One region of the Nonomuraea sp. C10 genome, then DNA from elsewhere that is predicted to be linked to it. Evidence: riboswitches for the same ligand, from Rfam matches in the RefSeq annotation. Region 1 holds a riboswitch; the other holds the start of a gene.
The links. A riboswitch is a leader RNA that binds a small molecule or an ion and turns the genes downstream of it on or off. The one in region 1 is predicted to bind cobalamin.
Positions count from the first base shown of each region.

Region 1 (15,341 bases):
GGTGCGTTCTTGGTTCACCCGAGTGTTCGCGGCACCGCAGAAACCGTCAAGACCCAAGTTTCGAGAAGTCGTGTTCGAGCAGGTCAGAGGCTAGTGAAAGGTTTTCGAAGCCGCCTTCTTTCCAGGGCTGCCTTAGCTGTCGCCGGAAGCGGTCAGGGGGGCTCAACAGCGGCTGGTAAACCGAAAACCTTTCACCGCGTTCAGGAGAAAGCCTTCACTTCCAGCAGCCCGACCGACGCCGGGCCGCTCTGCAGCGCGACCCTGAGCCTGGTCGTGCTGACAAGGTCGAACGTGACGCGGTTGTAGGCGTTCGGCGCCACCGGATAGGTGCCCGGGATGTCGGCGTACCCGCTGCCCGTCCAGCGCTGGAGCTTCCAGGAGGCCGGCAGCCGCACGCCCCCGCCGTCGTCGAAGAAGTAGACCTCGGCGGAGCGGATCGTCTGGCTGCCCGGCCAGGTCAGCTCGGCCCACTGGGCGCCGGTCTGCGGCCAGGATCAAGAACTGAAGGCGATGGCGCGCCGCGGCCCGTCACGCCGGCCTGCGACTACTGGCCGGTAGCATACTGGCGTCGGCCAGGCCTCACCGGAAGATCTCAGGGAGCGACCACATGAGCGGCTTCAGTCTGGACCTCAACCAGGACGTGATCGAGGTCCGGGACTGGGTGCACGCCTTCGCCCGCGACGTGGTCCGCCCCGCCGGCGCCGAATGGGACGAGCGCGAGGAGACCCCCTGGCCGGTCATCCAGGAGGCGGCCAAGATCGGCCTCTACTCGCTCGACTTCTTCGCCACCCAGTGGTTCGAGGAAAGCGGCCTCGCGCTGCCCGTGGTGTTCGAGGAGCTGTTCTGGGGCGACGCCGGCATCGGCCTGTCGATCGTCGGCAGCTGCCTCGCCGCCGCGGCGCTGTCCGGCAGCGGCACGCCCGAGCAGGCGGGCCAGTGGCTGCCGGAGATGTTCGGCACGGAGAACGACGTCAAGCTGGGCGCCTTCTGCGCCTCCGAGCCCGACGCCGGCTCCGACGTCGGCGCCATCCGCACCAGAGCCGTGTACGACAACGGCGACTGGGTCATCGACGGCGTCAAGACCTGGGCCACCAACGGCGGCATCGCCGACGTGCACATCGTCGTCGCCTCCGTGGACCCCGGCCTCGGCACCCGCGGCCAGGCCTCCTTCATCATCCCGCCCGGCACCCCGGGCCTGTCCATGGGCCAGAAGTTCAGGAAGCACGGCATCCGCGCCTCCCACACGGCCGAGGTCGTCCTCGACGGCGTCCGCGTACCCGGCTCGTGCCTGCTGGGCGGCAAGGAGAAACTGGACGCCCGCCTGGCCCGCGTCCGCAACGGCGAGCGCGCCGGCGAGCAGGCGGCGATGGGCACCTTCGAGACCACCCGCCCCACGGTCGCCGCCATGGCCGTCGGCATCGCCCGGGCCGCCTACGAGTACGCCCGCGACTACGCCCGCGAACGCGAGCAGTTCGGCCGCAAGATCGGCGAGAACCAGGCCATCGCCTTCCTGCTGGCGGACATGGCCACCCGGGTCGACATCGCCCGCCTGATGACCTGGCGCGCGGCCTGGATGGCCCGGCAGGGCAAGCGCTTCGAACAGGCCGAGGGCTCGATGTCGAAACTGGTCGCGGGGGAGACGGCGGTGTGGGTGACCGAGCAGGCCATCCAGATCCTGGGCGGCGCGGGGTACACCCGTGAGCACCCGGTGGAGCGCTTCCACCGCGACGCCAAGATCTACACCATCTTCGAGGGGACGTCGGAGATCCAGCGGCTGATCATCGGGCGCGCCGTGACTGGCCTGCAGGTTCGCTGAAAACGGCCGCCTTGGGAAGCCGACCCTGAAGACTGTCTTGAGGCTCTGTTCCGTCACTGTTCCGTCAGAGTTCCGCGCCGGTGTCGCGCGTAGATCGATCACGCCGGCTCCTATGGTTACGGAGCGTGATCTCAGCCGCATGGCCGGGGTGCGGCTGGAAGTCGTCTCGATACCGGCTTACCGCCGCAGGCAGAGCCTCACGCGGTGGTGAATTTCGGATTCGGCCGCCTCGCGTTGTGGTTTGGCGTCTGCAGTCTTCACACCGAAGAGGTCACTGGTTCGATCCCAGTATCGCCCACCACATAGCAGCAGGTCAGAGGCCGGTTCTCCAAGGGAGCGACCGGCCTTTTCGCTGTCTGGACCGTCGTTGGACCGTGGCCCGGGTCGTCACCCGCCCGGGTGGACCGTCACGGGACGGCAGGTCCCGGCACCCGCGCCGCGGTCCAGACGGTCCGCGATGTTCAACTGGCCGGTCTTCGCTCGGGGCCTCTAGCCGTGAGCGTGGGTATCGGCGAGGGATGCATACGACGAGATCTACAGTGTAAAGCTGTCGGCCATGCTTAGCGAGTACCTTCCACAAGCCCTTGGCGTGATCCATCAGATTGCCGTCGGGCACGGGAGGCCGGGCGGGTCCTCGACGCCCCGGCGCACCCCGTCTTGTAGGCCATCCTCCACGCCGGCGGGCGAGATCAGAAACTTGGTGAAGGTGTGGAGATGGCTCGCCACCTCATCGGTAACCCGCTGCGTCTGCCCGCCCAGGCCGACGGCTCGCGAGTCGCTTCGTCCGGGAGAGATTCGTGCGGAACTGACGTTTCCTCCTCGGGCTCCTGGTTCGCCTCGCTGAGCTATTGGTCGGGCCTCAGGTCAGAACCTGGCGACAAGCACGCCCTGCAGGATTTCGAACCTGATGACTTCGTACATCTTCGAGGGTCGCCGACTCGGGCACTCGCCCCAGAAGCCTCGATTCGAACCGGAGCATGACTCCTGACAGCAGGCCGTGCGAATGGGGCAAAGCCCTGGCGGATGGCGGTCGGCGGGGAGCGAGTGGACGCCTGAGTCGATACTGCACCTGGAGTCCTCTGCTGAGGCCGTGCACCTTGGTCCCTCTCGACCGCCACCCGTCAGTTGCTCCTCTTCACCAAGATCGTGGTGTGAGCCAGCCGCAGGAGAGAGAGGCTGGCTGCTTCACCAGCTTCCCGGGCCTGGTCGATCTGACCGGTGCCCGGGTTTTCGCCGAGCTTGGCGGCGACCGCTTCGCTTCGCCGACGCCCCGCGACTTGAAGGCGTATGCGGGGTCGGCGCCCATCACCCACGTCTCCGGATAAGGGCGTGGGCGTCTGGACACGTGACGATTGAGTGGTCTCGGCAGGAGGTCCTGGTGGCGGTCAGGACGCGCTTGCTACGTCCGGGCGCTGTGACGAAGGGGTACTCCGCCGTCGATGTCGTGGCGGAGCCCGACGCCATGTTGGTGATCTTCCGCTGGCGGCGAGACCCGAACGTCTACGCCATCAAGGTCGAGTTTCCGGCAGCGTCGAAGAGCCCGTGGACTGGCCTGCTGGCGTCCTCGATCGATGGATGGGCCACAGACGTCGAATATCTCCTTACGGAGGAACTCGATACCCGACTGGTCCGTCGGAGCCGCCGGACGGTCCGGGAGGGCCACGTCCTGTTGGACATCCGCGATGCTCCCGGCCCCTGGCCCGCGGGGTTCTTCATCAGCCTGGTCCTATGCGGTGACGACGTCGTGCTCCTCCTGCGCCAGTTGAAGGACGACTGGGAGAGCGCCTGCGGCATCCGGAGGTCGCCGCCGGCGTCGGTTCTCCCACATGCGGCCAAGCCGGGCCGCTGGCTGGCCGAGGAGGGGATGGATATCACTGTTCCCCGGCGGCTGATCGTCGAGGCCAGGCTTGCCTGCTGGCTTCAGGCCTACGCCGACAACGCCCGCGGGAGACCTTTCGTCGGTCATGCAGTCGCATCCTGGCAGGACAAGCGGCACACCATCGCCCGTCTCGACGTGGTGCACGTCCAGCCCGGCATCACATCAGAGGTACGCGAGGCGCTGGTGCCTGTTGCGGTCCGCGAGGTCGCCGAAGCTGGTGCCCTGCGCGTGGTCACGGCGATCGACGACCCGAGCTCCGTGGACTGGGGTTCCGGCCCACGGACTATGGCGGCCTTATGCTCCACACCAGGGAGCGCTGAACCGCAGATCGGATGTCTGCGACCGTCGGATTAGAAGTCCGTGGATCACCGTGTCGGGTGATGTCGAGCCTCGCCGCTTTCTGACATTACTGCAGGTAGGTGCTACGTGAGTGGGACCGGACAGTGTCGGAAAGACCGTGGTGAAGCGGGGGTGTCCGAGACTGCCGGTCCCCCTACGGTCCCCCAAACAATGGGCGTCGCGATCGTGGCGGCAGCCGTAGAAGGTTGTCGACCGCGAGCACAGGGCCGATGTTTCACGTCCCGGCGGCGTGGGCCCAGCCTCCACACGCGGAAAGCGCCGACGAGATCGAGGTCGGATGGTGCTAGCAATCACGGTAAGGGATTGCTGGCCACCAGTTAGGGCAAACGCTGGCCGCTCACCTGGACGTCGGCGCATCCCCGCACTCGGGCGGGACTGTCACTTGTGCGGGGCCGGCGGTGAGCACGCCCACCTGGTAGTGGCCGACCTGGGACCATCCCCGCTCGCGCGGGGCTGACGCTGGAGAACCTGGCCGTGCTGGCGAGGGTGAGGGCGTCCAGCGGCTTCGAGATGGACGTGACGGCCAGGTGCTGAGTGGCATGCCATCACTGCTGGCATGCCACTCGGGACATCCACTAGTTGCTGGTCTATTGTTGTTGCAATATATATGCAGTTACGTAGCTGGGGAGATAACTCATGGGTGAGTACACCCTTCCAGACATGCCGTACGACTATGCGGCCCTGGAGCCCGCCATCACCGGCGAGATTCTTGAGCTGCACCACGCCAAGCACCACGCCGCCTACGTCAAGGGCGCCAACGACACGCTGGAGAGGCTGGCCGAGGCTCGCGACAAGGGCGAGTTCGACGGCCTGGTCGGACTGGAGAAGACGTACGCCTTCAACCTGTCCGGCCACGTCCTGCATACGATCTTCTGGCAGAACCTCTCGCCCGACGGTGGCGACCGCCCCGACGGGGAGCTCGGTGAGGCCATCACCGAGCACTTCGGCTCCTTCGAGGCCTTCCAGAAGCAGCTCACCACGGCGACCACGATGGTGCAGGGGTCCGGCTGGGGTGTGCTGGCCTGGGAGCCTCTCGGCCGCCGCCTGGTGGTGGAGCAGGTCTACGACCACCATGGCAACGTCGGCATGAACACCACCCCGCTGCTCGTCTTCGACGCATGGGAGCACGCCTATTACCTGCAGTACCGCAACGTGCGCCCGGACTACGTCGAGAAGCTCTGGGGCCTGATCAACTGGAATGACGTCATCGCCCGTTACGACGCCGCCCGCGGCGCCTGACGTCCCCATGCCAGCGACGCCCGCCCAGTCACAGCTTGGTCCGCCGGGCCGGGCGGGCGCCGCTTCCCTGAGGATCTGTCTCGTCCCGGCGCACGAGGCGCACACCTTCCTGGCCGGCGTGGCGGAGGTCGCGGGTCAGGTCTTCACCCTTCCCCCTTGGGGCGAGCCGCTCGACGAGGCGCGCGCGGTCGCCGAGCGCCTGGCCGGCGACACGCAAGCACCAGGGTTCACCTTCGCCGCCGCCCTGCACGGCGATCAGCTCCATGGCTTCGCCTACGGCGTGCGCTGCTCCCGGTTGGCCTTGCTCGCTTCACGGGTGCCACGTCGTGACTTCACCCTCAAAGAACTGGCCGTCGCGCCTCAGGCACGCGGATTCGGAGTCGGCAGGATCCTGCATGACATGATCCTGGCCGCGGCTCCGGCGACCTCCTGGTGGCTGGTCACCCACACGCGCGCCGATGCGGCGCTCGCCCTGTACCGAAGGCGCGGCTGGCGCGCAGCAGCGCTGCACCCGGGAAAAACCGGAACCAGGTTGATCATGTTCCGCGGGCATGGCCCGTCTCGCCATAGAGATAGATCTCAGCAGGAGGTTCAGCCTATACCGAGGCCTACATCACCTTGATGCAACTTGATTGCAATTGCACCATATAGGCAGAATGGGGTGCTTCGCCCACCTTTGTTCGAACTCACCACCGGAGCTTCACCGCATGAGCCGCCCCCGTTCCACCGCCATGACCCCCACGTCGCCGAAGGCGGTGGCCGGATCATGAGGAAGCTGCTCGTCCTGGCGGCGGCCCTGACGCTGACCGCCTGCTCGCAAGCACCCGCCGCCCAGGAGCCCGCCCAGCGGGCGGCGCCGCAGGCCGGCTTCCCCGTCACGGTCGAGAACTGCGGGCGCACCCTCACCTTCGACCGGCCGCCGGCCAAGGTGGTGACCGGCTACCACCCGTCCCTGGAGACCCTGTTCGCGCTCGGCCTCGGCGACCGGATCGCGGGGCGGACGAACTTCTCCGAGAGTGCGTTCCTGCCCGGTCACAAGGAGCAGTACGACAAGATCCCGGAGATCTCCGACACGATCATGATGCCGCAGAAGGAGATCATGCTCTCCCAGGGCGCCGACTTCATCGTGGACAACCAGATGGCCAGCTTCGACGCCGCCGGTGGTTACGCCACCGTGGAGGAGCTGGACGCGGCCGGCAGCCCCGTCTACATCCTGGGCGGCTGGTGCAGCCCCGAGGAGGTGCTGCAGTTCACCCTCGACGACACCTTCGACGACCTGCGCAACCTCGGCAAGATCTTCGGCGTCTCCGACCGCGCCGATAAGCTGATCAGCGAGCTGCAGGCCCAGCTGGACGACGTCAAGAAGCGCGTCGAAGGCCGCACCCCGGTCAAGGTCCTGGCCACCGACGGCGGCAAGGGCCCGGTCAACGCCTACGGCGGCTCCGGCATCACCCACCAGATGATCACCCTGGCCGGCGGCGAGAACGTCCTGGCGGACGTCAAGGGCGACTACACCGAGGTCAGCGCCGAACAGGTCAGCGCCTCCCAGCCCGAGGCCGTCCTGATCAGCGACTACTCCACGCTGCGCGGCGAGGACATGCCCAGCTCGCCCGCCAAGGCCGCCGAGACCTTCGCCATCGTCAAGAACAGCCCGGCCGCCAAGGAGCAGCGCTACCTCGCCGTGCCCGTCGCGGCCCAGCATCCCGGCTACCGCAACCTCCTGGCCGTCACCGACATCGCCAGGTTCCTGCACCCGGACGCCTTCACCCAGTGACCAGCACCACCCGGCAGAGCCCGGCGCTGATCTCCAAGATGTACGGGGTGCGCGCTGTGCGGCGGACCCAGCTCGTCTTCGAACGGCTCAAGGAGGAGCAGTGATCCCCCGACTGCTGGCCCTGTCACCGTCCATCCGGTGGCGCCTGGCCGGACTCGTACTGTTGCTGCTGTCCATCACCGCCACCTACGTCGGCCAGGGCGTCCTCGTCGCCCAGGCGCTGGCCCGGATCTTCGCCGGCCGGGACGCGGGCTCCATTGTCTGGCTCGTCGCCGGCGTCGTCGTGCTGCAACTCGCCCGGAGCGTCGCGCTGGCCGTGCGTGAATCCGTCGCGCTGCGCACCTCGGCCGCGGTCAAGGCCGAGCTGCGCCGCCGCCTCACCGGCAAGCTGCTCCGGCTCGGCCCCGCCCACGCCCAGCGCGGACGCACCGGCTCGTCCCAGACCACTTTGGTGGACGGCATCGAGACCGCCGACGCCTACATCGGCAGGTTCCTGCCCCAGGTGATCGCGTCCGTCCTCGGCGCCGTCGCCGTGACCGCGTACCTGTTCACCCTGGACGCGCTGGTCGGCGGCGTGGTGCTGGCCTGCGCCCTGCTGCTGCCCGTCGTGCCGCTGGTCTCCGACCGCGTCCTGCGGGACCGCAACGCCGCGTGGTTCAGCGGCTACAAGGGCCTGTACGCCGAGAACCTCGACGCGTTGCAGGGCATGGCCACGCTCAAGGCGTTCAACGCCAGCGGCCGGCGCGGCGCCGAGCTGGCCGGGCTGGCCGACCGGTTCTGCCGCGACTCCATCCGGCTGATGGCCGTCGTCGTCGGGTACGTCGGCGGCGTCGCGTTCGTCATCGGCCTGGGCACCGCGGTCGCGCTCGGCGCCGGCGCGCTCCGGCTGGCCGCGGGCGAGCTGACCGTCACCGAGCTGCTGATCATCCTCCTGCTCACCGCCGAGAGCTTCCGGCCGCTGAAGGAGCTGGAATCCGCCTACCACGCCAGTTACACCGCCGTCCCGTCGCTCAAGGCCGTCTTCGAGATCCTCGACACCCCCGAACCGGCGCAGGGCACCGCCCGGCTCGGCCTGACCGGCCCGCCCTCCGTGTCCTTCGACGGTGTGACGTTCACCTACCGCGACCGCGACCGGCCCGCCCTGGACGGATTCTCCCTCGACCTCGCGCCGGGCGAGCGCGTCGCCCTCGTCGGCCGCTCCGGCGCGGGCAAGACGACGGTCGCCTCCCTGCTCCTGCGGTTCTTCGACCCGGAGTCCGGACGGGTGGCCGTCAACGGCGTCGACGTCCGCGAACTGCCCCTGGAGCGGCTGCGCTCGCTGGTCGCCGTGGTGTCCCAGGACACCTACCTCTTCCACGGCACCGTGCGCCACAACCTCGCGCTCGCCCGCCCCGACGCCACCGGCGAGGAGGTCGAAGCCGCCGCCCGCGCCGCCCAGGCCCACGACTTCATCACCGCCCTGCCCGACGGCTACGACACCGTCGTCGGCGAGCGCGGCCTCAAGCTCTCCGGCGGTGAACGCCAGCGCATCGCCATCGCCCGCGCCCTGCTCAAGGACGCCCCGATCCTCATCCTGGACGAGGCCACCTCCAGCGTCGACGCCGCCAACGAGTCCGCCATCCAGGACGCCCTGGACACCCTGTCCGGCGGCCGGACCACGCTGATGATCGCCCACCGGCTGTCCACCGTCCAGGCCGCCGACCGGGTCATCGTCATGGCCGACGGCCGCATCGCCGAATCCGGGCCGCCGCGTGAGCTCCTGTCCGGCCAGGGAGCCTACGCCCGGCTGGTCGCCGCCCAGAACGGAGCCGCCCGATGAGCACCGCCACTGCCACGCTCACCCGTACCGGCGGTTCCCGGTTCCGTCCGATCCTGGCCCTGCTCGGCCCGCACCGCCCGCTGCTGCTGATCGCGATCGCCAGCGGCATCGCGCATCACCTGGTCGTCCTCGCCTCGGCAGGTGTCGGCGCCTGGGTGGTCAGCCGCGCCATCACCGGAGCCACCCCCGAAGATCTGCGCGGCGGCCTGATCGCGCTCGGTCTCCTTTTGCCCTTCCTGGCCCTCACCCCATGGCTGGAGTCCTACCTCGCCCACGTGGCCGCCTTCCGCGTGCTGGCCGACGTGCGGGGCCGCGTCTACAGCGCTTTCGAACGCCTCGCGCCCGGCTACCTGCTGCAGCGCCGCTCCGGCGACCTCGGCAGCGCCGCCATCTCCGACGTCGAGCAGTTGGAGCTGTGGTTCGCGCACACCCTCAGCCCGCTGATCAGCGCCGTCACCGTCCCCGTGGCCGCGCTGACCGCGCTGGGCGTCTTCCACCCGGCCCTGGCGCTGGCCCTGGCGCCCGCGCTGATCCTGCTCGCCCTCCTGCCCGCCTGGCTGCGTCAACGCGCCGCCGACCAGGGCGCGCGGCTCCGCGCCCAGCTCGGCGAGCTCAACGCCGAAGCCGTCGACACCCTCCAGGGGCTCCGCGAGCTCCTCACCTCGGGGGCGGGGGACCGCCAGCTCGACCGCCTGCACGAGCAGGACCGGCGGCTGCTGGAGGCCAGACTCGCCCACGGCCGCCGCTCCGGCCTCGAACACGCCGTCACCAACGCCGCCACCACGCTCGGCCTGCTCGCCGTGCTCGTCACCGCCGCCCTGCTCGTGGCGGCGAACGCCCTGGAACCGGCGCTGTTCCCCGTCGCGGTGGTGCTGGCCGCCGCCACCTTCGCCCCGGTCATCGCCGTCACCGACGTCGCCCGCGACCTCAGCCTCGTCACCGCCGCCGGCGACCGCATCATGACCATCCTCGGCACCCCGCCTCCCGTCACCGACCGCGTCGACGCGCCGCCGCCCGGCGCCGTCGAACCGCGCGTCCGCTTCGACACGGTCCGCTTCCGCTACGGGCCGGAACTGCCCGAAGCGCTCGCGGGCGCGACCTTCGACATCGCCCCCGGAGAGACCGTCGCCCTCATCGGCCACTCGGGCGCGGGCAAATCCACCTGCGCCAGCCTCCTCATGCGGTTCTGGGACGTCACCGCCGGCGCGATCACCATCGGCGGCCACGACGTCCGAGACTTCCCGCAGGAGGACCTGCGCCGCCTGATCACGCTCGTCCCCCAGGACGTCTACCTGTTCAACATCCCGCTGTCCGACAACATCCGTCTCGGCCGGCCCCACGCCACCGACGACGAGGTCGAGGCCGCCGCCCGCGCCGCGCACGCCCACGAGTTCATCACCGGCCTGCCCGACGGCTACGACACCCTGCCCGGCGAGCTCGGCGCCCGCCTGTCCGGCGGGCAGCGCCAGCGCATCGCCATCGCCCGCGCGCTGCTCAAGGACGCGCCCGTCCTGATCATGGACGAGGCCGTCTCCAACCTCGACGCCGAGAGCGAGCAGGAGGTCGCCGCCGCCATGACCGCCGCCCGCCACGACCGCACCACCCTGATCATCGCCCACCGCCTGTCGACCATCCGCACCGCCGACCGCATCGTCGTCCTGGACGGCGGCCGCGTCGCCGAGACCGGCGCGCACGCTGAACTCCTGGTGACGGATGGCGCGTACACCCGGCTCCTGGCCACCCAGCTCACGGGCTGAGCACACCAGGCACATACGTGCACCCGATATCCGCCGACCCGGAGGCCGGCCGCACCCACGTGACCGGGACCCGGGACAGGCCTGGGATCGGGCCACGGTCGTCACCTCGGTCGCTTGGCCTTGGCGCCGGCCAGTTCATAGGCCGATGCCGATCAGCAGCGACCCCACCACGGCCACCCAGATTCAGCTCGGCAACCCGCCGCTCCCTGCTGCGGCGTAGGGCTCACCGAGCTTTCCGGCGTGGCCGGGGCAAGTGCGGCGGAGGTGACAATCGAGCTCGGTTCGGTGGTGGGCGTTGACGACTCATGCTCTGTCTCTGCCGAGGACGGAGGTGGAGGCTGGCCCTTGAGGGTGAAGGGAATCTCACCCTGGATGTGATGGTTTTCGAGTCGGGGCACTACCACTCGATGCCCTTCTGCCCCTCCTGGCCGGCGTCCATGGGATGGCCCACCTTGCCCAGCACAGCACGCTGCTGACTCGGGGTGAGACCGCGTTGAGCACCAGCGCCAGCTTGAGCTCATCCAGCCCGACGACCGCGCTGAACGGATATGGAACGATCAAAACAGGACCTTCCGGTTGACGTGAGCGACCCGCCAGCCGTCCCGGGTGATGGCCAGCTCGGTGGTGGACAGGGGAGCGAGGTCGAAGCGGGCGGCGCCCAGCGGGCCGAGCCCGAGCGCGTGGCCCAGCGCCGCCCGGATGGTGCCGACGCCGCAGACCACGACTCCTTCGGGCTCCTCCCGTACGCCGTCGAGCCAGCGCGCCACCCTGGCGGCGTGCGCGGTCAGCGGCTCGCCGCCGTGCGGTGCGGCGTCGGGGTCGGCCAGCCACCGGGCGATCGCGTCCGGCTCCTGCTCCGCGACCCGCTCGTACGGCAGTCCGCGCCACCGGCCGCAGTCCGCCTCCCCGAGCGCGACGGCCTCGCACGCTGCCAGCCCCAGCGCCGCGGCGGTCTGCCGCGCGGCCCGTACGGGAGCGGTCCAGGCCGTCGTGACCCCGGCGAACCCCGCCGGCCCCAGGCCGACGTCCGGAGTCCCGGCGGTTCCCCGGGCGGGCTTCGTGAGTGCGGTGGCTCTGGTCAGGCCCGCCGTGTCGGCGTCCTCGTCGGTGGGGAAGCAGGCGGCCCGCGTCCCCGGCGTGGTGGCGTGCCGGACGAACAGCACCTCAGCTCGGCGCGGCGGCACCCACGGGAGCCGCCGCGCCTCGTGCCGCCCGGTCGCAGGCCCAGCCGAACAGCGCGCCGAAGACCGCCCAGAAGACCAGCTGCGTGCCGATCGAGGCGAGCCTGAACTCCCACAGCAGCGTGGCGGGGAAGCCGTCGGGCACCTCGTCGACCGTGGGCAGCAACAGCCACGCGGCGACCACCGGCACGAGGAACGCGGCCACCACGGCGACCCACCGGGGCCACCCGCCCGCGTGGACGCGGCGGGCCGTCGCCACCGCGATCGCCGCCGCGGCCAGCCCGACGAGCACCATCACCACGTACAGCAGGGTGCGGCTGTTGATCGTCGCCGGATCGCCCACCGCAGGCGGATTAGCCGGATATTTCAGGAAGGGAACGAGGATGACCGCGACGAACGCCGTCCCCGCCGCCGCCAGCGCCAACCGCCCGTCCGACCGCGGCCCGACCCGCCCGCGCAGCCCGGCGAACACGAGCGCGAAGATGCCGCCCACCGCCAGCCCGTACAGCCCGGTGGCGAGGAACAGCCCGGCCTTCTGCGCCGGCCTGCTGACCTCGGCCTCCTCGCCGTGGCTGTGCCCGTGCCCGTCCGCTGAAGCGGGCGCCGGCGCCGCGGCCTCCTCCAGGGCGATCGCCGCGTCCACCTGGGGTTCCCCGAAGGTGAAGGCGAATCCGCCCGCGATCAGTCCGGCCAGGAGCCCCAGGAGCAGGCCCCTGACCACGAAGGTCCGTACCACGCCGGCCCCTAGTGGCACGGCACGCCGAGCAGGTGCCGCCCGTCGTGCATCAGTTCGTGCAGGAAGGCACCCATCTGCGAGACCGCGCCGTTGTCCATCAGGACCAGGTACGCCACGAGCAGCAGCACGGGCACGGCGAGCAGCCAGGGGCGAAGGTGTGGAAAGGGAACAGTCGACGGGGTGGACAGCCCGCTCATCGATCCTCCTCAGGGTGACGCGTCCCATGTAACGAGGTCACGGCGGCCAAGCGACCTGGCTCCCGGGATCTACGTCCCGGATACAGTGGCGCGTCCGCACCGGCATCTCACCGGATTTCCCTTGGACGACCGTGAATCCACCGGAACGTATCCTTTTCCCCTGTTCGCGTCAATGCGCCCAGGTCGTCCCGCAGGCGCAGGAACACATATGAGACGATGCCGGACGTAGGCGACGGCGGAACGAGGAAGCCGGTGTGAATCCGGCGCGGTCCCGCCACTGTGACCGGCGAGCGGACCCCGAACACGCCACTGCCCGTACGGGTGGGAAGGCCGGGGCGAGCGTCGACCCGGGAGCCAGGAGACTCACGCGGTCGCCTCCTCGAAGGAATTGGGGCGGATCTCCCCAAGAGAGGACGGTGGCCGCCATGCCACGACGCCGACGCGACGCCATTTCCCCTGCTCGGTGCGCGGGCCTTCTTGATCGATCCCGCCCCGCCACTCCGGTCAGGAAAGGCCCCGCCCATGACGAGCCCACGCTCGCTCCCTGTCACGCTCCTGCTGATCATCGGGCTGATGACGGGGTGCGGCACCGCGCAGCCCGCGGCGTCCCCGCCGCCGTCCACCCCGTCCACCGTCGCGGGTTTCCCGGTCACCGTGACCAACTGCGGGGTGACCACCACGTACCAGCGGCCGCCACGGCGGGCGGTCACGATGAACCAGCACGTCACCGAGATCATGCTGGCGCTCGGGCTGGAGAAGTCGATGGCCGGCACCGCCTTCCTCGACGACCGCATCCCGCCGCAGTACGAAGCCGCCTACAACAGCGTCAAGGTGCTCGCCGAGGAGTATCCGTCGTACGAGGTCCTGCTGTCGGCCGAGCCCGACTTCGTCTACGGCGGATTCCGCAGCGCCTTCGATGAGGAAGGGCGGGGCCGAGAGGCGCTGGAAAAGGCCGGGATCGACTCGTACCTCAGCCTGGAGGCCTGCCCGGCCGGCCCGGTGACCACCGATCTCCTGGAGGAGGAGATCCGTACGATCGGCCGGATCTTCGGCGTGAGCGACCGCGCCGAACAGCGCGTCGCGGAGATGCGCGCCGTGCTGGAAGGCGTCGAGGAGAAGGTGCGCGGCGCCGAGCCGGTCAAGGTCTTCGTGTACGACAGCGGCGACAAGACCGCCTTCACCGCGGGCGGAGCCGGCATCGGCAATGACATGATCAGCCGGGCCGGGGGCGTGAACCTCTTCGCCGACCTGGGCAAGGCGTTCGGCGACGTGTCGTTCGAGCAGGTCGCCGACCGCGCGCCCGAGGCGATCGTCATCTACGACTACGGCGATCAGTCGGTGGCGGACAAGAAGACGTTCCTCCTGTCCAACCCGGCGCTCAAGGACGTCCCGGCGATCAAGGAGCAGCGGTTCGCGGTGCTGCCGCTGTCGGCCACGGTGCTCGGCGTCCGGGTGCCGGAAGGAGTCGAGTCGCTGGCCGGGCAGCTCCACCCGGACCGCTTCTCGTGACCGCGCTCGCCGCGGTGCCCCGGAGCGGCGCGCGGCTGCCGTACCCGCTGGTCCTGATCCTGCTCACGGCCCTGCTCCTGGTGGCCGCCACGGCCGGGATCGCGGCCGGGTCCGTCCCGCTGGCCACCGGTGAGGTGTGGGGCATCCTCGTCCACCGAGCCATGCCCGCGCTCGTCGAACCCACCTGGCCGCCGGTCAGGGAGACGATCGTGATGGACGTGCGGGCGCCGCGCGTGCTGCTGTGCGGCGTCGCCGGGGCGGCGTTGTCGGTGTGCGGGATGGCCCTGCAGGCCCTCGTGCGCAACCCGCTGGCCGACCCGATGCTGCTGGGCGTCTCGTCCGGGGCGAGCGTCGGCGCGGTGCTCGTCCTGGTCCTGAACCTCACGGTGTTCGGCGCGTTCTCGCTGCCGCTGGCCGCCTTCGCGGGAGCGCTGGGAGCGCTGACACTGGTGTACTTCCTGGCCCGCTCCGGCGGCCGGATGACCACGGTACGGCTCGTCCTGGCCGGGGTGGCGACCGCCGAGGTGCTCTCGGCGATCGCCGGCTACCTCATCATCACCTCCGGCGACCCGCGCAAGACCGAGTCGGCGATGCGCTGGATGCTCGGCGGCTTCGGCGGCACCTCCTGGGACCTGGTCCCGATCCCGGCCGCGGCGGTGCTGCTTGGCACGGTGACGCTGCTCGGCGTGTCCCGCCCGCTCAACCTGCTGCTGGCGGGGGAGGAGGCGGCCGCCTCCATGGGCCTGAACGTGCACCGCTTCCGCGCCTGCCTGTTCGTCCTCGTCGCCCTGATGATCGGCGCCGTCGTCGCGGTCAGCGGCTCCATCGGGTTCGTCGGCCTGATGCTCCCGCACATCGTGCGCCTGCTGGTCGGCGCCGGCCACCAGCGCGCGCTCCCGGCCGCCGCCCTGCTGGGCGCGGCCTTCCTGATCGCCGCAGACCTGGCGGCACGTACGGTGATCGCTCCGGAGGAGATCCCGGTCGGCATCCTGACGGCGCTCGTCGGCGGCCCGTTCTTCCTGTGGCTGATGCGGCGGAAGGCGGCCTGGTGACGCCGGCCTGGCCGCTGAGGGC
Region 1 covers NZ_VPFF01000001.1:4,362,542-4,377,882, reverse strand. Annotated here, with positions in the region: gene FR742_RS20130 (hypothetical protein) at 201-395, opposite strand; gene FR742_RS20125 (acyl-CoA dehydrogenase family protein) at 608-1,816, shown strand; gene FR742_RS46600 (transposase) at 2,794-3,141, shown strand; gene FR742_RS20115 (hypothetical protein) at 3,195-4,049, shown strand; gene FR742_RS20110 (superoxide dismutase) at 4,692-5,294, shown strand; gene FR742_RS20105 (N-acetyltransferase) at 5,413-5,916, shown strand; gene FR742_RS20100 (ABC transporter substrate-binding protein) at 6,061-7,068, shown strand; gene FR742_RS20095 (ABC transporter ATP-binding protein) at 7,169-8,887, shown strand; gene cydC (thiol reductant ABC exporter subunit CydC) at 8,884-10,644, shown strand; gene FR742_RS20085 (histidine phosphatase family protein) at 11,202-11,807, opposite strand; gene FR742_RS20080 (CbtA family protein) at 11,809-12,561, opposite strand; gene FR742_RS20075 (CbtB-domain containing protein) at 12,570-12,758, opposite strand; cobalamin riboswitch at 12,790-12,918, opposite strand; cobalamin riboswitch at 12,961-13,139, shown strand; gene FR742_RS20070 (ABC transporter substrate-binding protein) at 13,281-14,267, shown strand; gene FR742_RS20065 (iron ABC transporter permease) at 14,264-15,319, shown strand.

Region 2 (15,341 bases), 2.2 Mb from region 1:
GTCTGGAAGCCCCAGCTGCCGGCGCTGACCGACCGGTGGCGGGTGCTGCGGTACGACCTGCCGGGTCACGGCGGCTCGCCCGCGGCCGGCGGGTTCACGCTCGACGACCTGGCCCTGGCCGTGCTCGACCTGGTGGACGAGCCGTACTTCGCCATCGGCGGGATCTCGGTAGGCGGCGCGGTCGCCGCGACCGCCGCGCTCAGGGCACCGGAGCGGGTGCGGAGCCTGATCATGTGCTGCTCGTCCGCCAGGTTCGGCGAGCCGGGCCCGTGGCGGGAGCGGGCGGCACAGGTACGGAACGCGGGCGTGCGGTCGCTCGGGCCCGTGCTGGCCTCACGCTGGTTCACCGACGGGTACGACGGAGGCTGGGTCATCGACATGCTCGGCCAGGTCGACGACGAGTCCTACGCCGCCTGCTGTGAGGCGCTGGCCGGTTACGACCTGCGGGCCGGGCTGCCGGAGATCGCCGCGCCCGCGCTGATCGTGGCGGGGGCCGACGACCCGGCGACGCCGCTGGAGCACGCGCTCACCCTGACCACCGGCATCCCGGGCGCCCTGCTCGCGGCCATCCCGGCGGCCTCGCACCTGGCGACCGTCCAGCGTCCGGTCCCGGCGACGGCCGCGATCCTGCGCCACCTCTCCGACACCTGGCCGGCGGGCGCGGGCAAGGCCGCGGGGGAGAGCCGGGCCGACGGGATGCGGACCCGGCGCGAGGTGCTCGGCGGCGCGCACGTCGACCGGGCCAACGCCGCCATCACCGACTTCACCCGCGACTTCCAGGATTTCATCACCCGCTACGCCTGGGACGAGATCTGGAACCGTCCCGGCCTCGACCGGCGCGCCCGCAGCGTCGTCACGCTCACCGCGCTGGTGGCGCGCGGTCACATGGAAGAGCTCGCGATGCACGTACGGGCGGCTCTGCGGAACGGGCTCACCCGTGAAGAGATCAAGGAGGTGCTGCTGCAGACCGCCGTCTACTGCGGGGTACCGGCGGCCAACTCGGCCTTCGCGGTGGCGCAGCGCACGCTCGCGGACATCGACGCCGAAGGGTAAAGGGGTTTTGGGGTGGTTTATGGTTTAAAGGTGCATTTCGAGGATGGGTGGGCGGCTGCGCCCCTGCAGTGGGTGATGGGGGAGCTGGGCCAGGACCAGCTCGCCAGGATGGCCACCGACCCCGCGCTGGTCGCCGCGGTGGACCAGCACGCCGCGATCCTGCGGGACACGATCCCGCTCGACCCCGAGATCCTGGGCGACTACGTGCTGGGCTTCCTGGACGGACTGCGCGAGTGGGGCTGGTTCTACGACGGCCTGCCCGACCCCCCGGCGCTCCGCCTGACGGCCGCGTGCTGGCTCGCCCACCGGCACGGCTTCCTCACCGGCGACCTCCCCGCCTAGGCCGTCCGCGGGACCGTCATGCCCGCGCCGGCAGCTTGTCCAGCGGCTCGTTCCGGTACAGGCGCCCGATGGCATCGGCCAGGAGCGGCGCCACCGAGCACACATCAAGCGGCATTCCCGAGTCGGGCCGCTGTGCGACGGTGTCGGTGACCAGGATCCGCCGGATCATGGCACGGCCGAGGCGCTCGGCCGCCGATGCCACGAACAACCCGTGCGTCGCCACCACCACGATCTCCGGCGCGGCACCGTGGCCGGCCACCACCTCCGCGGCAGCTTCGATAGTGCCGCCCGTACTGATCATGTCGTCGACGATGACCACCGGACGATCCCGTACATCCCCCACCAGTTCCTCGGCGACCACACGTGTCCCGCTCAGCCTGGTCTTGCGCACCACCGCCACAGGACACGACAGCAGAGCGCCGTAATGCTCCGCCAGCTTGACCGCGCCGAGATCAGGCGCCACCACCACGGCCTCGTCCGGCACCTGCTCACCCAGCACGCGGGCGAGGGACGGCACGGCCGTCAGCATCTCCACCGGAACAGCGCAGATCGCCTCCAGCGCGGTCGTGTGCGGATCCGTCACGATCAGACGCCGCATCCCGGCCGACGCGAGCGCGTCCGCGACGACGCGGATTCCGATCGCCTGCCCGGACCGGCCACGACGGTCCTGACGGGCGTACCCGAAGTACGGCATGACCGCGGTGATCTGCGCCGCGCCCGCCCGACGGCAGGCGTCGATCAGCAACAGCGACTCCATCACGTGCTCGTTGACCGGCGGGCTCGTGGGTTGGACCAGATAGACGTCCGCACCCCGCATCCCGCCCACGACGGGCCGGAGCTCTCCGTCCGGAAATCGCTCCACCGCCGCGGAGACCGGCGCGATGCCGAGAATCCCGGCCACGGAGCCGGCCAGCGCGTGGTTGGCCGTTCCCGCCACGATCTGCAGTGTCATCGGTGTGGTCCACTTCCGCTTATGGCGGGGCGCCTACCCCTCGCTCCCCTCGCTCCCCTCGCTCCTCCTCCGGCCCAGGCCGGCCGCGAGCAGCAGCTCGTGGGCGAGTCGTGCGGCCCGCTCCGCATGCGGCTGCCCGGGCTCCTCCACCGGAGGGCTCTCCAGGCCGCGGGCCAGGGCCAGACTCGCCTCCGCCAACGCCTGGAGCTGCTGGTCGACTTTGTCGGCCCGGGCCCTGAGAGCGTTCAGCTCGGCCTCGAGCGCATGCGTTCGTTCTTCTGAAGAAACCACGTCAGGCTGGGGCTCGGACATCTGACCCACCTCCCAGGAAGCGCTCGCTCTGCTTTCCCCCTGCCCAGGGTCGGCGCGGTGTCACAGCGTCCAGACCTCCTTACCGCCTGTTGGTGATGCGGAGGGGTCGGTGGGCGGGATCTCGAACCGCCCGCCCGCCTCTGCCATGAGCTCGTTCAGCCTTCGGGTGCGGGTCCGTCGCCTGTGACCAGCACGGCCCCCGGTGAACGCGGGGTCGCGGCCGGGCCGAGTCGGCCCGGCCGCCCCTGCATCGTCCCGGAGGTCGGCGGGAGTCAGGGCTCCCGGATGTCCGGCCGGGTGGAGCCGACCGTCCCGGTGCCGGTCTGCGGCGTGATCCGCTGCTCCGACGTGCCGCGCTCGGCCATCTCCTCGGGCGTCATGGCACGGGCGTGCTCACGCCCCTGCTGGTACGCCTCCGCGTGCGCCCTGGCCTGCGGCGCCTCCTCCTCGATCCGGCTGAGCCAGCGTTCCCACCGCTGCTGCATGGGCCGCACGAGCCCGCCGCCGACGCCGATGGCCGCGATCGCGCCCACTGTGGCGAGCGCCGCGATCAGGACCGGGGTGGTGACCGCCGTGGCCACGCCGATCTGGTTGAGCGCGGCGATGATCCCCAGCGCCCAGATGAACACTTCCGCGGCCACGGCCAGCAGGCGGCCGTAGGACAGCCCGCCGAGCGCGCCCCTGATGATGTCGCCGACGGCCTTCGCGATCGCGCCGGCCACCACGATGATCACGATGGCCACGATCGCCATGGGCAGCCACGCCACCACGGCGTTCAGCAGCGCGGAGATCGGGTTCGGCCCGAACACGCTGAACGCGATCTGCAGGGTGACCAGGATGATCGCATAGAAGACGATCCTGGCGAGCAGGCTGCTCGCGTCGTACTGGCTGCGCTCCAGCCACCTCTGCACGCCACTGCGCTGGACGGCCCGGTCGAACCCGACCCGCTCCAGAACCTTGTCGACGACCTTCTCCAGCAGCTTCGCCACGATCCAGCCGATGATGAGTATGACCAGGAACGCGATGAGTCTTGGTACGAATGTCGCGATCATTCGCCAGGCATCGGATATGCCCTGGCCTATGTTGATGTCCACGGTTTCCCCCTCCGAGGAGCCAATGTCAGCGCGCTACCCGCTCGGAGTGGCTATATGCACGCAGCGTGACGCAATCTGCGCAGAAGCGGCCAAATGGTAAACGGAGCGTGATGATGGACGCCCTTGAGGTCAAGACCGCTCGATGATTCGCCCTGGACCGGTGCAACGAGAAAGCCCCAGACCCGGCGGGTGCCAGAATCTGGGGCTTTGTGGGGTGGACGATACTGGGATTGAACCAGTGACCTCTTCCGTGTCAGGGAAGCGCTCTCCCGCTGAGCTAATCGTCCGTATTGAGTTGTCACTCAGAGCGGAAGACGGGATTCGAACCCGCGACCCTCACCTTGGCAAGGTGATGCTCTACCCCTGAGCCACTTCCGCATGGCACTGCTCTTACCTTAGCGGATCTCGTGAGATCCGCCGAACCTGCCGAGGTGGAGACGGGATTTGAACCCGTGTAGACGGCTTTGCAGGCCGCTGCCTCGCCTCTCGGCCACTCCACCAGGAGTTGAACTCCGAGCGGAAGACGGGATTCGAACCCGCGACCCTCACCTTGGCAAGGTGATGCTCTACCCCTGAGCCACTTCCGCGTGTCTCCGGCGCCAGCCGGTTACGAAGAAAACCATATCGCTTTCCGGGAGTGCCCGTGTCCATGGAGCACCTCCCGGGGCGAAAATCAGCGGACGAGGCGGACGTCCTCCGCCTTGACGAACGCGACGCGGTGGCCGAGCTGGATCTGGTGGTAGCGCTGCCTGCCCCTCACGGTGACGTGGCTCGCGGGCTTGTATCCGGCCGCATGGTACGAACCGGTCAGGGTGTCGCCGACCGTGTACGCCTCGCCGGGGCCGATCCGGTACGGGAGCGCGACGTGAGGCTGGTAGGCGACTCCCGTGCCGCGATAGGCCGACTTCTCCGGGTAGGCGCGCCCGTACACCTTGACGTCCGGTCCGCGCGGGACCACCACGGGGCCGCGGGCGCGGACGGCGGTCGGGTGCTCGTGCGGGTCGTGGAACCAGGCGCGGCGGCCGAGATACCAGATGGCCGTCCAGTCGCCGCGCCGCCCGGCCACCGCGAACCGCTGCCCGGCGGAGGCGCGGGCGCTGTGGTCGTAGACGCTGTACGTGCTGGGCTCGCCGACGCGCTTGCCGATGTCGTCCACCAGCGGCGCGTCGTGGCGGGGCGCCGTGTGCAGCCACACCGCGGACGCGCCGTGCGGCGGGCACGGCCGGTCGGGCTTGGCGCTCTTGCAGCCGGTGAAACGCGGCCGGTGCTCGTCGTACTCCGGCAGGATCAGGACGGATCCCCCACGCCCGGGCCGTTCCCGCACAACCCTGCCGAACCCGACCCCATCACGCACGACCGAGCTTGCGGCGGTCTGGTCGCGCATGGAGGTCTGGTCGCGCACGACCGGGCCGCTCTGACCATGCACGACCGCGTCCGCTGTGGCCTGATCAAGCCCGATGGTGTCGGCGGCGGTCTGATCACGCGCGGCCGGATCCGCGGCGGGCCGGTCATGCGCGGCTAGGTCTGCAGGGGTGTGGTGGTCCGCGGCGGGCCGGTCATGCGCGGCTAGGTCTGCAGGGGTGTGGTGGTGCGTGGCAGGGTCCGCGGTGGTCTGGTCATGTGCGGCCGGATCCGCAGGGGTGCGGTGGTGCGTGGCAGGGTCCGTGGCGGTCCCGTCGTGCGCGGCCGGATCTCCAGCGGTGTGGTGGCACATGGCGGGGTCCGTGGCGGTTCGGTCATGCGCGGCTAGGTCTGCAGCGGTGGGGTGGTGCGTGGCACGGTCCGCGGTGGTCTGGTCATGCGCGGTCGGATCTCCAGCGGTGTGGTGACGCATGGCGGGGTCCGCGGCGGTCCGGCCATGTGCGGCAGGATCCGCAGGGGTGTGGTGGTCCGCGGCGGTTCCGTCGTGCGCGGTCGGGTCCGCGGCGGTGTGGTGCATGGGCAGGTCTGCGGTGGTGTGGTCGCGTATGGCTGGGGCCGCCGGAGGCTGGGCGTGGGAGGGACTGGTGGTGTCGGGGTGGTCTGGTTCTTCGCCGTACGAGGTGGCGGGCTCGTCGGTGGTTGCCTTCCTCAGGGTGTCGAGTCGCCGGGGGCGCTTGTCGAAGGGGGCGTCGAGCAGGTCGAAGTAGTGGGCCCAGTCCCAGTAGGGGCCGGGGTCCTCGTGCATGGTGGCGAGGGTGTCCGGGGTGGTGCCGGGGACGTTGTCGTGGCCCAGGATGTGGGCCCGGTCGAGCGGGATGTCGTGCTCGGCGGCCAGGTGGCGGACCAGCCGGGCCGAGGCGCGGTACATGGCCTCGGTGTACCAGGTGCCACCCCTGGCCAGGTAGCCCTCGTGCTCGATGCCGACCGAGCGGGTGTTGACGTCCCAGTTGCCGGCGTGCCAGGCGATGTCGCGGGTCTTCACGTGCTGGGCGATCTGGCCGTCGCGGGAGCGGATCGTGTAGTGCCAGCTCACGTACTCCGGGTCGCGGATCAGGCGTGGGATGCCCCGGAAGGGGCCCTCGGTGTCGTGGATGACGATGTAGTCGATTCGGCGGGGGCGGCTCATGCGGTCGTGGTTGCCGTAGTCCTGCTCGCCGGTCCTGGCGTACGCGGCGGGCATCCATCGGCACTCCAGCGACGGCGGGCACTCGGCCCCGTCCCCCGGATCGGTCGGACGGACGGGGGAGCGGAGCGCCGGGTGCGCGGGCAGCCGGACCAGGGAGCCGTCGTCCGCCCGTCGGGCCGCGCCGTCGCGGATCACCCGCAGCACCTCGTCGGCGAACGCGGGCGAGCCCGAGTAGCGGGCGACCGCGGCGTGCCAGCGGGCCGGGTCGGCGCTGGGCACGCCCTGGTAGGACGCGAGCAGGGCGGCGCCGGCCCGGATGTTCGCGGCGGCGTCCCTGCGCAGCCGCTCGACGCTGACCCCCGTCAACCGCGCGGCCTCCCCAAGAGTCGCCCCCCAGTCGCCTCCGGACGAGGCCGCTTCGCCCGCGGTCGCGCCCCGATCGCCGCTTCCGGTCCGCGCCGCTTCGCCCGCGGTCGCGCCCCGATCGCCGCTTCCGGTCCGCGCCGCTTCGCCCGCGGTCGCGCCCCGATCGCCGCTTCCGGTCCGCGCCGCTTCGCCCGCGGTCGCGCCCTGGCCGCCGCTTCCGGACCGCGCCGCCTCGCCGAGGGTCGCGCCCCGATCGCCGCTTCCAGGGCGCGCCGCCTCTCGCCGATCGCCGCTTCCGGTCCGCGCCGCCTCTTTCGAGGTCGCTCGCGGGGAGCCGGATGCCGGCCGGGTGGTCTCGTGGGGTGTCGTCCCCTTGCCTTCCGCCGGGCCCGTCGCGGGTTCGCCCCGGGGATCCAGGTGCGGGCGGGGGCGGGCGGAGTCGCCGCGGGCGTCGCCGTGCTGGTGGCCCGGTGCGGCGGAGCGGGGGAGGGGGCCGTGCGGCCGGCCGCCGGAGCGGGGGCCGGCGCCCGTGATGAGCGCGGGGTCCAGCAGGTGCATGGGGCCGTAACCGCCCGCCGTGGAGGGCTCGCCCGCGTGCGCGTCCCAGCGCGACTGCAGGTACGACACGCCCAGGAGCACGCTGACCGGCACCCCGTACTCCCTGGCCGCCGAGGCGAAGTCGTCCTGGCGTCCCCCCGGCTGGCCGGCCAGGACGGCGGCGGCGACGGCGACCTGCAACAGCATGACGGACCTCCACGCGACGGTACGACGCGAACACTGTGCGTCACCATTCCCGCGCCCGCATGGGATCTACCTAAAGCCGCACACCTGATTGGGAGAAGCTGAGCCCTCGTCCGAGCTGATTCTGCCCGAAATCGGGCAGGATGTTGGCGTGTCTCGTTCCATCTGCGTAATGTCCTCGTCTGTGTCTACGGCGCGGCATCCCTACGAGGACCTCATCGTCCACCTCACCCGGACGAGCCCGCTCGGGCCCGGCGAGGCGGCGCGCGTGGTGGCCGACGTGCTGTCGTACTTCTCCGAGCCCTCGGAGGAGTTCGTCCGGCGTCGCCACGGGGAGTTGCAGGCCCGTGGCTTCACCAACGATGAGATCTTTCCCAGGATCGCCGCCGAGCTGAGGGCCCGCCGGGTGGCGGCGCCCGAGCTGTCGCTGCGGCAACTGCGCCGGATCGTCTACGGATAGGAGACTCGGATGTGCGGAATCGTCGCGTACGTGGGGCCGAAGGACGCGGCACCCATCCTGCTCGAAGGGCTGCAGCGGCTGGAGTACCGCGGCTACGACTCGGCCGGGATCGTCGTCTCCAGCAAAGGACTCAAGGTCCGCAAGGTCAAGGGCAGGGTCGCCGACCTGGCCAAGGTGGTGCCGGCCAGGTTCAAGGGCGCTCTCGGCATCGGCCACACCCGGTGGGCGACGCACGGCGTGCCCAGCGACGAGAACGCGCATCCGCACCTGTCGGGCGATGAGCGCATCGCGGTGGTGCACAACGGCATCATCGAGAACGCCGGGGAGCTGCGGGCCAAGCTCGTCGCCGACGGCGTGGAGTTCCGGTCCGAGACCGACACCGAGGTGCTCGCCCATGTGATCGCCGCCGCCGTCGACGAGAACGACTCCCTTGAGGAGGCCGTACGCAAGTCGCTCAAGAGCGTCGTCGGCACGTACGGGATCGCGGTGATCGACGCCGAGCGGCCGGGCGAGGTGGTCGTGGCCCGCAACGGCAGCCCGATCGTGCTCGGCATCGGCGAGAAGGAGATGTTCGCCGCCTCCGACGTGGCCGCGCTCGTCCGCTACACCCGCCAGGTGGTCCACCTGGAGGACGGCGAGCTGGCCGTGCTGCGCGCCGACGGGTTCCACACCTTCGCCAGCGACGCCCGCGAGACCGCCAAGGAGCCGCTGACCGTCGACTGGGACGCCGGTCACTACGACACCGGCGGCTACGAGCACTACCTGCTCAAGGAGATCTCCGAGCAGCCCGAGACCACCGCCCGCACGATGAGCGGCCGCCTGGACGAGCGCTTCAACGTGGCCCACCTGGGCGGGCTCAACATGAACGCCCGCGAGACCCGCTCCTTCCGCCGGGTGAAGGTCATCGGCTGCGGTTCGGCGTACTACTCCGGCCAGATCGGCGCCCAGTTGATCGAGGAGCTGGCCCGCATCCCGGCCGACGCCGAGCCCGCCAGCGAGTTCCGCTACCGCAACCCCGTCGTCGAGCAGGACACGCTCTACGTCGCCATCAGCCAGTCAGGCGAGACCTACGACACGCTCGCCGCCGTGCAGGAGCTCAAGCGCAAGGGCGGCCGGGTGATCGGCATCGTCAACGCGGTCGGCAGCGCCATCGCCCGCGAAGTCGACGGCGGCGTCTACCTGCACGCGGGCCCCGAGGTGTCGGTGGCCTCGACCAAGGCGTTCACCTCGACCGCGGTCGCGTTCGCGCTGCTCGCCCTGCACCTGGGCCGGGTGCGCGACCTGTCGCCGGCCGACGGCCGGCGCATCTGCGAGGGCCTGCGCAGGCTGCCGGGCCAGATCGAGGAGATCCTCACCCAGGGCGACAAGATCGCCGAGCTGGCGCAGAAGTACGCCAAGCACGCGAGCATGATGTTCGTCGGCCGGGTCCGCGGCTATCCGGTGGCCCGCGAGGGCGCCCAGAAGCTCAAGGAGATCTCGTACGTGCACGCCGAGGCCTATCCGGCCAGCGAGCTCAAGCACGGCCCGCTCGCGCTGATCGGCCCGGAGATGCCGACGGTGGCGGTCGTCCCCGACGACGAGCTGCTCGACAAGAACCTCACCACGCTCGGCGAGATCCGCGCCCGCGGCGGCAGCGTGCTGATGGTCGGCCACCGCGAGCCGGACACCAAGCTGGCCGAGGACTGCATCGTGGTGCCCAAGAACGAGATCGAGCTGGACCCGATCCTGCTCACGATCCCGCTCCAGCTGCTGGCCTACCACGCCGCGGTGGCCCTCGGCAGGGACGTGGACAAGCCGCGCAACCTGGCCAAGAGTGTCACGGTGGAATAGCGGCAAGAGGGGGTTAGCAAATCCTTACCGTTCGGCTGGGTCATAGTCGGAATCCGGCCGGTGTCGCCCCGGGAGGGGAGCGCCTAGGGTCGAAAATGTGCCCCAGTCCGACCCCGACACTCCCAATCTCGCCCGAATGTACGACTACCTGCTCGGCGGCAAGGACAACTTCGCGGTCGACCGCGAGGCCCTGGACCGGCTGGCGGACCTGATACCGGAGGCGGTGCCGCAGGCGCGCGCCGCCAGGGAGTTCCTCCAGCGTGCGGTCCGCTACGCCGCCGCGCAGGGCGTCACCCAGTTCCTGGACGTGGGCAGCGGCCTGCCCACCCAGGGCAACGTGCACGAGGTGGTCCCGGACGCCAGGGTCGTCTACGTCGACCACGACCCGGTGGTGGCCGCGCACGGCCGCGAACTGCTGGAGGAGCAGGCCGGAGCTGTCTTCGTGGAGGCCGACCTGCTCGACCCCGCGCGGATGCTCGACGGCGCCGCCGGCTTCCTCGACCCGGCCAGGCCGGTCGGGGTGCTGCTGGTGTCGGTGCTCCACTTCGTGCCCGACAGCATGAACCCGCACGCCGTGGTCGCCCTCCTGCGGGAGGCGCTGGCGCCGGGCAGCCACCTGGCCATCGCGCACGCCACCTCGTCGGGCGACGCCCCGGCGGGCGGCACCGGCAGGGGACCGGAGGAGATCCAGGCGTTCTTCGGTGACTTCGTCATGATCGAGCCCGGTCTGGTGCAGGCCCACGAGTGGCGGCCCGACCGGCCACGCCTGGTCGGCGCCACACGGCTGCCGCTGCTGGCCGGGATGGCCTGGAAACCTTAGTAGGTGATATCCGGCATGTGTAACTCTGCGTGATCTGTAAATAACCTGAAGTGGACACTTCGGGGGAGGCGGGTCATGCGGCGCAGGCGGTTCCTCGTGACAGGCCTGGGAATGGCCGCCTGCTTGGCCGGCTGCGGTGACCGTCACGCCGGACGCGCGCCCGGCGCGTACGAGATCCTCGGCGGCGGCGAGCGCTGGAGCCGCGTCGCCGAGGCGTTCACCCAGGTGGCCCGCGGAGCCGGCTACCCGGTCGGCGGGGCCGGGCCGGTCACCACGATCACCATCACCGGGCTGCCCGCGCTCGCCGCCGCCGAGCTGAACGCGGCCGAGTCGCCCCTGCACGGCACCACCCCGCTGGCCCGGCTGGCCGGCGAGGTCGAGGTGGTGCTGGTGCCGCGCGACTCGGGTCTGGCCACCTTCGACGCGTTCGGCGCCCGCCTGCGCGCCGACCCCACGGGCACCCCGCTCGCCGGCGGGCCGCAGGGCGCCCCCGACCACCTGCTGTTCGGGCTCATCGCGCGCGGGCTCGGCGCCGACACCCGGCAGGTGGACTACACCGGCTACCCCGGCATCTCCGAGGTCGCCACCGCGCTGCTCGCCGGCCGCGCCGTCGCCGCGACGGGCCCGCTCGCCGGCTGGCGCCCGTACATCGACCGGGGCCGGGTCCGGGTGCTGGCCGTGTCCTGTGCCGAGCGGTTCCCCGGGCTGGACGCGCCCAGCCTGCTGGAGCTCGGGGTCCGGGTGGACTTCGCGAGCTGGTGCGCCGCCGTCGGGCCCGGCGGCATGCCGCAGGAGAGCCGGGAGGCGGCCATCGGCATGTGCGAGGAGGTGACCGGCTCGCCCGGTTGGCAGCGTACCTGCCGGGAGGGCGACTGGACGCCGATCCCGCTGGCCGGCGACCGCTTCGCCGCCTGGGTCGTCTCCGAGGTCCGCCGCACCAAGGCCGTGCTCCGCGATCTCGGCCTCCTCGAAAGCGGCAAGGGCACAACATGATGTGGCGGTTGCGAAAGCAGCCACTAGATGTAGGATCTCGATCGTTCGCCGGTTCGCCCCCGCCCGGGGCGGAGCAAAAGGGAACCCGGTGCGATTCCGGGGCTGCCCCGCAGCGGTGAGCGGGAACGACCGCCGTCAACGAGCACTGGAAAGATCCGGGAAGCGACGGCCAGTAGGAGAGTGCGAGACGCCCGCGAGCCCGAAGACCTGCCGGCGATGGACCATGTCCAGGGCCTCGAGGGAGGGCCCGGGGGCCTAGCGGCGTGCGCCGCCGTGCTCTCGCGCGCCCTCACGGGGATGAGCTCGCGAGGAGAGAGCACGTGACACAGATCGTCGAGGGTGATCGGCGCCTGGCCATCGAGGAGGCCGCCGCCCGGGTGATCGCCGACCCGGCGAACTCGCGGGTGGCCGCCGGGCTGCTCGCCGAGGAGATCGCCGACGAGGCGGCCGCGCACGGGGTGCGGTCGTTCTCCGGCTCGATCGCCGCCACCCACGCGGCGGGGCTGATCCAGGACGGCCTGGCGGAGTTCGTCGCCGCGCACGCCGCCGAGCTGGACGCGCTCGTCTCGGACGCCGCCGACGAGCGGTTCGAGTACTTCGGGCTGCGCACCGTCTACGACCGCTACCTGCTGCGCCACCCGGTCACCCGGACCGTGCTGGAGCGGCCCCAGCACTTCTTCCTGCGGGTCGCCTGCGGGCTGTCGGAGACCGTCGCGGAGGCCGCCGAGCTCTACCGGCTGATGGCGACGCTGTCCTACCTGCCCAGCTCGCCGACCCTGTTCAACGCGGGCGCGCGCCGCCCGCAGCTCTCGTCGTGCTTCCTGCTCGACTCGCCGCGCGACGAGCTGGAGGCGATCTACGACCGGTACGCGCAGGTCGCCCGGCTGTCGAAGTACGCGGGCGGCATCGGCATCTCGTGGACCCGGGTGCGCTCACGTGGCTCGCTCATCCGGGGCACCAACGGCCACTCCAACGGCATCGTGCCGTGGCTGCGCACCCTGGACGCCTCCGTTGCGGCGGTCAACCAGGGCGGCCGGCGCAAGGGCGCGGCCTGCGTCTACCTGGAGACCTGGCACGCCGACATCGAGGAGTTCCTGGAGCTGCGCGACAATACCGGCGAGGACGCCCGCCGCACCCACAACCTCAACCTGGCCAACTGGGTGCCGGACGAGTTCATGCGCCGCGTCGAGGCCGGTGAGGACTGGTCGCTGTTCGACCCCAAGGACGTCCCCGACCTGCCCGACCTGCACGGCGAGGCGTTCACCCGCGCCTACCGGGCCTACGAGGCCGAGGGCCGGCACACCCGGCGGATCCCGGCCAGGACCCTGTACGGGCGGATGATGCGGACGCTCGCGCAGACCGGCAACGGCTGGATGACGTTCAAGGACACGGCCAACCGCACCTCCAACCAGACCGCCCGGCCGGAGAACGTCATCCACCTGTCCAACCTGTGCACCGAGATCCTGGAGGTCACCAGCGACGCCGAGACCGCGGTGTGCAACCTCGGCTCGGTCAACCTCGCCGCCCACCTGGACGGGCGCGACGGCCTCGACTGGGAGCGGCTGCGCGCCACCGTCCGGACGGCCGTGCGCTTCCTGGACCGCACCATCGACCTCGGCTTCTACCCGACGCCCGAGGCCGGGGCGGCCAACCGGCGCTGGCGGCCGATCGGGCTCGGCGTGATGGGGCTGGCCGACGTGTTCTTCGCGCTCCGCCTCCCGTTCGACTCGCCCCGGGCGCTGGAGCTGTCCACCCGCATCGCCGAGGAGATCGCGCTGGCGGCCTACGACACCTCGGCCGACCTGGCCGCCGAACGCGGGCGGCATCCCTCGTACGACGACACCCGCGCCGCGGCGGGCGTGCTGCACCCCGACCACTACGCCGCCGCCGGCTCGCCGCGCTGGGACGCGCTCCGCGAGAAGATCGCCGCCACCGGGCTGCGCAACTCGCTCATGATCGCCATCGCGCCGACGGCCACCATCGCGTCCATCGCCGGCTGCTACGAGTGCATCGAGCCGCAGGTGTCCAACGTGTTCAAGCGCGAGACGCTGTCCGGCGAGTTCCTCCAGGTCAACCGCTATCTGGTGGCCGACCTGCGGGAACGCGGGCTGTGGACGCAGGCGACGCGCGACGGGCTGAAGCGCGCCGACGGGTCCGTGCAGCACCTGCCGGGCATCCCCGACGACCTCAAGCTGCTCTACCGCACCGCCTGGGAGCTGCCGCAGAAGGCGCTCATCGACCTGGCCGCCGCCCGCCAGCCGTACGTCGACCAGGGCCAGTCGCTCAACCTGTTCATGGCCGCCCCCACCATCGGCAAGCTCTCGTCGATGTACGCCTACGCGTGGAAGCAGGGCCTGAAGACCACCTACTACCTGCGTTCCCGCCCGGCCACCCGCATCGCGCAGACCACCGTCCAGCCGGCCGCCGCCGTCGAGCAGGTGGCCTGCTCGCTGGAGAACCCCGACGTCTGCGAAGCCTGCCAGTAAGGAGATCCCCTCATGCTTCTCGACCCCGGAATGGACCTCACCCTGCGCCCGATGCGCTACCCGGACTTCTACGAGCGCTACCGGGCCGCCATCCGCAACACCTGGACGGTGGAGGAGGTCGACCTGCACTCCGACGTGGCCGACCTGGCAAAGATGACCGCCCAGGAACGGCACCTGATCAACCGGCTGGTCGCGTTCTTCGCCACCGGTGACTCGATCGTCGCCAACAACCTGGTGCTCAACCTCTACCAGCACGTCAACGCCCCCGAGGCCCGGCTCTACCTGAGCAGGCAGCTGTTCGAGGAGGCGGTGCACGTGCAGTTCTACCTGACGCTGCTCGACACCTACCTGCCCGACCCGGACGAGCGGGTCAAGGCGTTCGCCGCGATCGAGCACATCCCGTCGATCCGCGACAAGGCCGAGTTCTGCTTCCGGTGGATCGACTCCATCGGCGACCTGCGGAGCCTGGAGAACGCGGGCGACCGGCGGCGGTTCCTGCTCAACCTCATCTGCTTCGCCGCCTGCATCGAGGGCCTGTTCTTCTACGGCGCCTTCGCGTACGTGTACTGGTTCCGCTCCCGCGGCCTGCTCAGCGGGCTGGCCACCGGGACGAACTGGGTGTTCCGCGACGAGTCCATGCACATGGAGTTCGCGTTCAGCGTCGTCGACACCGTCCGGGCGGAGGAGCCCGAGCTGTTCGACGAGGAGCTGGGCGAGCAGGTCGGCCGCATGCTGGAGGAGGCGGTCGCCGCCGAGCTGGCCTTCGCCCGCGACCTGTGCGGCGACGGCATGCCCGGGATGTCCGCCGAGCAGATGCGCGCCTACCTGGAGTACGTCGCCGACCAGCGGCTGGTCAGGCTGGGCATGCCCCGCCGCTACGGCACCGAGAACCCGTTCGCCTTCATGGAGCTCCAGGACGTGCAGGAGCTGGCCAACTTCTTCGAACGCCGGGTGTCCGCTTATCAGGTGGCGGTTGAGGGCAATGTGAGTTTTGACGAGAACTTCTGAATCTTCGGGGGGTCGCTCACGTGCAGTTCTCCAGCGCCTGGCTGAACCTGGCCGGCGCGATGATCGGGGCGGTCATCGTCCTGGAGCTGACCCGGCAGGTGCTCCTCAGGGTCGGGCGCAAGTGGACCTTCAGCAGCCGCCTGGTCAAGCACTGCCACTGGCCGGTGGTGACGACCGTCCTGCTGATGACGTTCAACATCATGTTCTACCCGCTGATGATCGGCCCTGAGCCGCAGCAGCGGGCGTTCGGCGAGTCCGTCGAGCGGGTCGTCACGCTGCTCATCATCGGCGCGGCGACCTGGCTGATCATCCAGGCGACGTACGCGTTCACGGACG
Region 2 covers NZ_VPFF01000001.1:2,191,096-2,206,436, forward strand. Annotated here, with positions in the region: gene pcaC (4-carboxymuconolactone decarboxylase) at 1-1,053, shown strand, start outside; gene FR742_RS09815 (DUF6401 family natural product biosynthesis protein) at 1,084-1,395, shown strand; gene FR742_RS09820 (ribose-phosphate pyrophosphokinase) at 1,412-2,347, opposite strand; gene FR742_RS09825 (hypothetical protein) at 2,381-2,659, opposite strand; gene FR742_RS09830 (mechanosensitive ion channel family protein) at 2,932-3,747, opposite strand; tRNA gene FR742_RS09835 (tRNA-Val) at 3,969-4,040, opposite strand; tRNA gene FR742_RS09840 (tRNA-Gly) at 4,060-4,131, opposite strand; tRNA gene FR742_RS09845 (tRNA-Cys) at 4,183-4,253, opposite strand; tRNA gene FR742_RS09850 (tRNA-Gly) at 4,269-4,340, opposite strand; gene FR742_RS45675 (N-acetylmuramoyl-L-alanine amidase) at 4,427-7,411, opposite strand; gene FR742_RS09860 (hypothetical protein) at 7,581-7,868, shown strand; gene glmS (glutamine--fructose-6-phosphate transaminase (isomerizing)) at 7,878-9,698, shown strand; gene FR742_RS09870 (SAM-dependent methyltransferase) at 9,796-10,518, shown strand; gene FR742_RS09875 (tripartite tricarboxylate transporter substrate-binding protein) at 10,594-11,511, shown strand; cobalamin riboswitch at 11,544-11,741, shown strand; gene FR742_RS09880 (ribonucleoside-diphosphate reductase subunit alpha) at 11,832-13,997, shown strand; gene FR742_RS09885 (ribonucleotide-diphosphate reductase subunit beta) at 14,010-15,005, shown strand; gene FR742_RS09890 (mechanosensitive ion channel family protein) at 15,026-15,341, shown strand, end outside.
Region 2: linked by a shared signal. The riboswitch ahead of FR742_RS09880 (ribonucleoside-diphosphate reductase subunit alpha) and the one ahead of FR742_RS20070 (ABC transporter substrate-binding protein) in region 1 are both predicted to bind cobalamin.